2 linked regions of the Magnetofaba australis IT-1 genome follow. The protein of the gene in region 1 binds, or shares a complex with, the protein of each later gene. Links are inferred from orthologs where the notes say so. Each region holds a gene or a part of one and is shown in the gene's direction. Other genes may lie near its edges.

The links.
Region 2: the proteins of nusB (region 1) and rpsJ are in contact, whole or in part, in a solved structure (PDB 3D3B), measured with the Escherichia coli proteins. The link is inferred for Magnetofaba australis IT-1 from one-to-one orthologs.

The regions. Positions count from the first base shown.
Region 1 is NZ_LVJN01000016.1:191,208-194,287, forward strand. Bases 62-2,823 are described here. They hold nusB (transcription antitermination factor NusB), read left to right. Parts: upstream 62-1,065; coding sequence 1,066-1,581; downstream 1,582-2,823. Other genes in these bases: MAIT1_RS06005 (bifunctional 3,4-dihydroxy-2-butanone-4-phosphate synthase/GTP cyclohydrolase II), read left to right, coding at 62-531; ribH (6,7-dimethyl-8-ribityllumazine synthase), read left to right, coding at 572-1,033; thiL (thiamine-phosphate kinase), read left to right, coding at 1,584-2,606; larB (nickel pincer cofactor biosynthesis protein LarB), read left to right, coding at 2,634-2,823. Outside these bases: more of MAIT1_RS06005, read left to right, coding at 1-61; more of larB, read left to right, coding at 2,824-3,080. UniProt on the Escherichia coli protein: Part of the processive rRNA transcription and antitermination complex (rrnTAC). The complex forms an RNA-chaperone ring around the RNA exit tunnel of RNA polymerase (RNAP).
Region 2 is NZ_LVJN01000020.1:1,335,966-1,339,252, forward strand. The notes cover bases 12-2,980. They hold rpsJ (30S ribosomal protein S10), read left to right. Parts: upstream 12-1,326; coding sequence 1,327-1,635; downstream 1,636-2,980. Other genes in these bases: fusA (elongation factor G), read left to right, coding at 12-34; tuf (elongation factor Tu), read left to right, coding at 86-1,276; rplC (50S ribosomal protein L3), read left to right, coding at 1,729-2,376; rplD (50S ribosomal protein L4), read left to right, coding at 2,391-2,980. Outside these bases: more of fusA, read left to right, coding at 1-11; more of rplD, read left to right, coding at 2,981-3,014; rplW (50S ribosomal protein L23), read left to right, coding at 3,011-3,287. UniProt on the Escherichia coli protein: Involved in the binding of tRNA to the ribosomes. Part of the processive rRNA transcription and antitermination complex (rrnTAC). The complex forms an RNA-chaperone ring around the RNA exit tunnel of RNA polymerase (RNAP).

The DNA.
Region 1 (3,080 bases):
CACGTGGCGCTGGTCAAAGGCAACGTCGACGACGGCGAGCCGGTGCTGGTGCGGGTGCACTCCGAGTGTCTGACCGGCGATATGTTCGGCTCGCTGCGCTGCGACTGCGGTCCGCAGCTGCGCGCGGCCATGGAGCAGATCGGCGCCGATGGTCGTGGGGTGATCCTCTACCTGCGTCAGGAGGGGCGCGGCATCGGCCTGATCAACAAGATGCACGCCTACAACCTGCAAGACCAAGGGCGCGACACCGTGGAGGCCAACGAAGAGCTGGGCTTCCAGGCGGATCTGCGCGACTATGGCATCGGCGCGCAGATGCTCAAGGATCTGGGCGTGCGCCACATGCGATTGATGACCAACAATCCGAAGAAGATCATTGGCTTGCAGGGCTATGGACTGGATGTGGTGGATCGCGTGCCCATCGAGATGCCCGCCGGTGAGATCAATGAGCGTTACCTGAAGGCCAAGAAACACAAACTGGGCCACATGCTGCGCCAGTTCGGCTCTGACGCCGCGCTGGGCGATGGCGAGTAATCACTCTCCCAACCCGAGGGAAACCGTCTTTATGAGCGAGATGACGCAGATCGAAGGCAACCTGTCGGCCACCGGCCATCGCTACTGCCTGATTGTGGGCCGCTTCAACAGCTTCATCACCGAACGTTTGGTGGAGGGCGCGGTGGACTGCATTCAGCGCCACGGCGGCGCGGCGGGGGACATCACCATCGCCCGCGTGCCCGGCGCGTTTGAGATCCCCCTGGCGGCGCAAAAGGCGGTCAAATCCGGCAAGTTCGACGCCGTGGTCTGCCTCGGCGCGGTGATTCGCGGCTCCACCCCCCACTTCGACTACGTTTCGTCGGAAGTCACCAAAGGGGTGGCGGCGGTGAGCCTGGAGTCGGGGGTGCCGGTGGCGTTTGGCGTGCTCACCACCGATAGTGTGGAGCAGGCCATCGACCGCGCCGGAACCAAGGCGGGCAACAAGGGTTGGGAAGCGGCCATCTCCGCCGTGGAGATGGTCAATCTGCTCAAGGCGTTTTAAGCCGTTCGTTTGGCGCACAAGGATAGCGGCCCATGAGTCAGGGTTCGAACCACGGATCGGAACAGGATGCGCCGCCGAAAGGCGGCGGCAAAGGGCGTTACGCCACGCGCGGGCCGCGCCATCGCGCCCGCGAGTTGGCGCTGCAGGCGCTCTACGCCTGTGAAGTGGCGGGCACGCCGGTGGATCGCGCCGCGCGCGAGGCGGCGGACGACCGCAACGCCGAAGGCGCCGATATGGAGTACTACCACCAGTTGATGCCGGCGGTGTGGAACCGGCGCGAGATGCTGGATGGCTGGGTGATTCGCGCGGTGGACAACTGGACCCCGGAGCGGGTATCGGTAATCGAGCGCAATATTCTGCGTGTGGGCGCCCATGAGATTCTGTATGAACCGGCCACGCCGCTGAATGTCATCATCAATGAGGCCATTGAGGTGGCCAAACGGTTCGGCAGCGAGCAGTCGGGCCGCTTCGTCAATGGGGTGCTGGATCGGGTCGCCGCGCTGATTCGTGATGCGGACGCGGCGCCCTATCGGCAATGGGGGGAATAAGGTTGAGCAACGAGAGCAACAAAACCATCGCCGCGCTGGGCGAATTCGGCCTGATCAACACGCTGTTTGCGCCGCTGCAGGGGTCGGGCGACGACAACCTGAAAGTGGGCCAGGGCGACGATGCGGCGGTGTTGCAGATCCCCCGCACCCAGCAGTTGACGGTGACCACCGACATGCTCATGGAGGGGGTGCACTTCAGCTCCGACGCCGACCCCTTCCTGCTGGGTCAGAAGACGGTGCGGGTCAACCTGTCGGACATGGCCGCCATGGGCGCCAATCCCCACTGGTGCCTGCTGTCGCTGGCGCTGCCGGCCTCGACCAAATTGAGCTGGGCCGAGGAGTTCGCGCGCGGCGTCAAAGAGGCGCTGGCGCTGTATGACGTGTCGCTGATCGGCGGCGACACCACCGCCTCCAAAGGCTGTATCGCCATCAATATGCAGATGATGGGGCTGTTGGGGCAGGATCGCGCGCAACTGCGCTCCGCCGCCCAACCCGGGGACCGGGTGTTCGTCTCCGGCACCATCGGCGATTCGGCGCTGGGTCTGGCCCAGCGTCTGGGTCAGTTGAAGATCGCCAGCGCCGATGATCGCGCCTATCTGATGCGCCGCCATCAACTGCCCGAACCGCGCGTGCCGCTGGGTCTGGCGCTGCAGGACTCCGCCGTGATCAACGCCTGCATTGACGTCTCCGATGGCCTGGCGGCGGATCTCAAACACATCTGCCAGGCTTCCGGCGTCTCCGCGCGCATCGATCTGGAGCGGGTTCCCCTGTCCGAGGCGGCGCGCAATGCGGTCAATGCGTCGGCGGATCTGGAGTCGCTGCTGATCACCGGCGGCGAGGATTATGAACTGCTGTTCACCGTGGCCACCGGCGCGGTGGAGCTGCTGGCGCGCATCACCGCCGACCTGGACATCAGCATCACCGAAATCGGCGAGATCCTGCCTCAGGGCGAGGAGAGCCGGGTGGAGGTGGTCAAGCATGGCGAGCCGTTCACTCTGGGCAAGAGCGGCTGGACCCACTTCTAACTCTCCACGCGACCAATCGGGGGCGATGTGAATTCCGAAACATTGCGTCAACTGCTGGAGGCGGTGGCGGCGGGCCACAGTGATGTCGACGCCGCCATGGCGCGGCTCAAGGGCTTTCCCGCCGATCCGGTGGCCCACGGCGCCGACGGCGTGGTGGCGCGCATCGACACCCAGCGCGAACTGCGTCACGGCTTTCCCGAGGTGATTCTGGCCGAGGGCAAGCGTGATGACCATCTGCAGGCGATCCTCACCCGCGCGCTGCCCCACGACCGCGACCTGCTGGTCACCCGCGTGGCTCCCGAGCGCGCGGCTGCTCTGCTGGAACTGTTTCCCCAACTGCACCATAACGCCACCGCCCGCTGTCTCTATAGAGAGACCCCCAGCGACATCGAGCCGATTGGACTGGTGGCGGTGCTGTGCGCCGGCACCAGCGATGCGGCGGTGGCCGAAGAGGCCGCGCTGACCGCGCGCATG
Region 2 (3,287 bases), on another replicon or contig:
CGCTGAAGAGATCAAGGCGAAAGCCACCAAATAAGAGATGACGCGAAGCGCCGCTTCGAGCCTATAGATAAGAGCGAGAGAGATCATGGCCAAGGAAAAGTTTGAACGCAACAAACCGCACGTAAACGTCGGCACCATCGGCCACGTTGACCATGGTAAGACCACGTTGACCGCCGCCATCACCAAGACCATGGCGGATGCGGGTCGCGCGGAATTCAAGGCCTATGACGAGATTGACGGCGCGCCGGAAGAGCGTGAGCGCGGCATCACCATCTCCACCGCCCACGTGGAGTATGAGACTGAGAATCGTCACTACGCCCACGTGGACTGCCCGGGTCACGCGGACTACATCAAGAACATGATCACCGGCGCGGCGCAGATGGATGGCGCGATTCTGGTGGTGAGCGCGGCCGACGGCCCCATGCCGCAGACCCGTGAGCACATCCTGCTGGCGCGTCAGGTTGGCGTGCCCGCCCTGGTGGTGTTCATGAACAAAGTCGATCAGGTCGACGACCCCGAGCTGCTGGAGCTGGTGGAGATGGAGATTCGTGAACTCCTCTCCGATTACGAATTCCCCGGCGACGACATTCCGGTGGTGCAGGGCTCGGCTCTGAAAGCCCTGGAAGGCGAAGACAGCGAGATCGGCATCCAGGCGATCAACAAGCTGATGGCGGAAGTGGATGCCTACATCCCTGAGCCTGAGCGTCCGCTGGACAAGTCGTTCCTGATGCCCATCGAAGACGTGTTCACCATCTCCGGCCGCGGCACCGTGGTGACCGGTCGTGTTGAGCGCGGCATCATCAAGGTTGGCGAATCCATTGAGATCGTGGGTCTGCGCGACACCCAGACCACCACCTGCACCGGCGTTGAGATGTTCCGCAAGCTGCTGGATCAGGGGCAGGCTGGCGACAACGTGGGCGTGCTGCTGCGCGGCACCAAGCGTGAAGACGTGCAGCGCGGTCAGGTTCTGGCGAAGCCGGGCTCGATCACCCCGCACACCAAGTTCAAGGCGGAGTGCTACATCCTGAACAAGGAAGAGGGCGGTCGTCACACCCCGTTCTTCAGCAACTACCGTCCGCAGTTCTACTTCCGCACCACCGACGTCACCGGCACCCTGAAGCTGCCCGAGGGCACCGAGATGGTGATGCCCGGCGATAATGTGACGTTGGAAGTTGAACTGATCGGCCCCATCGCCATGGAGCAGGGTCTGCGCTTTGCCATCCGCGAAGGCGGCCGCACCGTCGGCGCTGGCGTCGTCGCTGAAGTCATCGAGTAAGGTTAGTGAGCCATCCGCTCGTCGGGCGGGGCCTGTAGAACGAGGGTACCATGGAAAATCAAAAGATCCGAATCCGCCTCAAAGCGTTCGATCATCGCATTCTGGATCAGTCCACCAGCGAGATCGCGGCCACCGCCAAGCGCACCGGCGCGGACATTCGCGGGCCGATTCCGCTGCCGACCAAGATCAACCGTTATACGGTGCTACGCTCGCCTCACGTGGATAAAAAGTCCCGTGAACAGTTCGAGATCCGCACCCACAAGCGGCTCATCGACATCCTCAATCCGACGCCCCAGACCGTGGACGCGCTGATGAAGTTGGATTTGGCGGCTGGCGTTAACGTTGAAATCAAGCTTTGATCCTTCGGGCCGCTCCCCGCGGCTCTGAAGAAGCAAGCATCCTCCAGCAGTGAAAATGTCTCTGGAGGCAATCGATAATGAAGGGGAACCATTATGCGTGCAGGTCTGATCGGTCGCAAGCTGGGCATGACCCAGATGTTCACCGATGACGGTCAGTGCATCGCCGTCACCCTCCTGAAGTTGGGACCGTGTGCGGTTGTGCAGAAGAAGACCGAAGAGTCGGACGGTTATACGGCTGTTCAGTTGGGCTTCGAAGAGGCGAAAGCCTCTCGTGTGAGCAAATCCCAGCGCGGTCAGTTCGCCAAGGTCAATGTGGAAGTCAAGCGCGTGCTGCGTGAATTCCGCGTCGACGACCCCGAGCAGTATGAAGTGGGTCAGGAGCTGACGGTTGAACAGTTCAACGTGGACGGCTTTGTGGACGTCACGGGCAAGACCATTGGTAAGGGCTTCGCAGGCGGCATGAAACGCTGGGGCTTTGGCGGCGGTCGCGCCAGCCATGGCGCCCACCGCGTGCACCGCGCCCCTGGCTCCATTGGTCAGTGTCAAACTCCGGGCCGCGTGTTCAAGGGCAAGAAGATGGCTGGGCACATGGGCGACGCCACTGTGACCGTGCAAAATCTGAAAGTCGCTTCGGTAGACGTGGAGAACAATCTGCTGGCCGTCAAGGGCAGCATCCCCGGCGCCAAGGGCTCCCTGGTTATGGTGCGGGAGGCTTTGAAAAAAGCCGCCGCCAAGGGTTGAGGAGGAGCTGAGCGATGATATCGTATCCTGTTAAAGACATCGCCAATCAGGAGCTGCGCAGCGCTGAGCTGTCTGAGACCGTTTTCGGTCGCGAGCTGCGCACCGACCTGTTGGGTTTGGCGGTGACCTATCAGTTGGCCAAACGTCGCAGCGGCGCCGCCAACTCCAAAGGTCGCTCCGAGATTAAGGGCGGCGGCAAAAAGCCGTATCGTCAAAAGGGCACAGGCAACGCGCGTCAAGGCACCACCCGCGCGCCACAATTCCGCACCGGTGGTATTGTGTTCGGTCCCAAGCCGCGTGACTTTGCGGTCTCGATGAACAAAAAGATGCGTCGCTTGGCGCTGCAGGTGGCGCTGTCCGCCAAATGCAACGCCAAAGAGATGGTTCTGTTGGACGCGCTGACTCTGGACGCGCCGAAAACCAAAACCATGCGCGGCGTGCTGGACACCATCGAAGCGGGTAAGTCCGCTCTGGTTGTGATTGCCGAGAGTGATCGCAATGTTGAGTTGGCTGCGCGCAACCTTCCAGGCGTGACCGTGCTGCCCTGCGAAGGCGTGAATGTTTACGATCTGCTGCGTCATGACAATCTGGTCATCACGGAAGCGGCGGTGAAGAAGTTGGAAGAGAGGTTGTCATGAGCGACGCCAACATCCTCTATAAAGTTTTGGAAGCGCCCATTGTGACTGAGAAGTCCACCCTGTGCCTCGAAAAGAGCAATCAGGTGGTGTTCCGCGTCGCGCCTTGGGCCAACAAACTGCAGATCAAGTCCGCGGTGGAGAAGCTCTTCAAAGTTGACGTTGTCTCGGTGAAGACCGTCAGCGTGAAGGGCAAAATCAAGCGCTTTGGTCGTTTGACCGGCAAGCGCAAGGACACGAAGAAAGCTATGGTGCGCCTGAAAGATGGTCAATCCA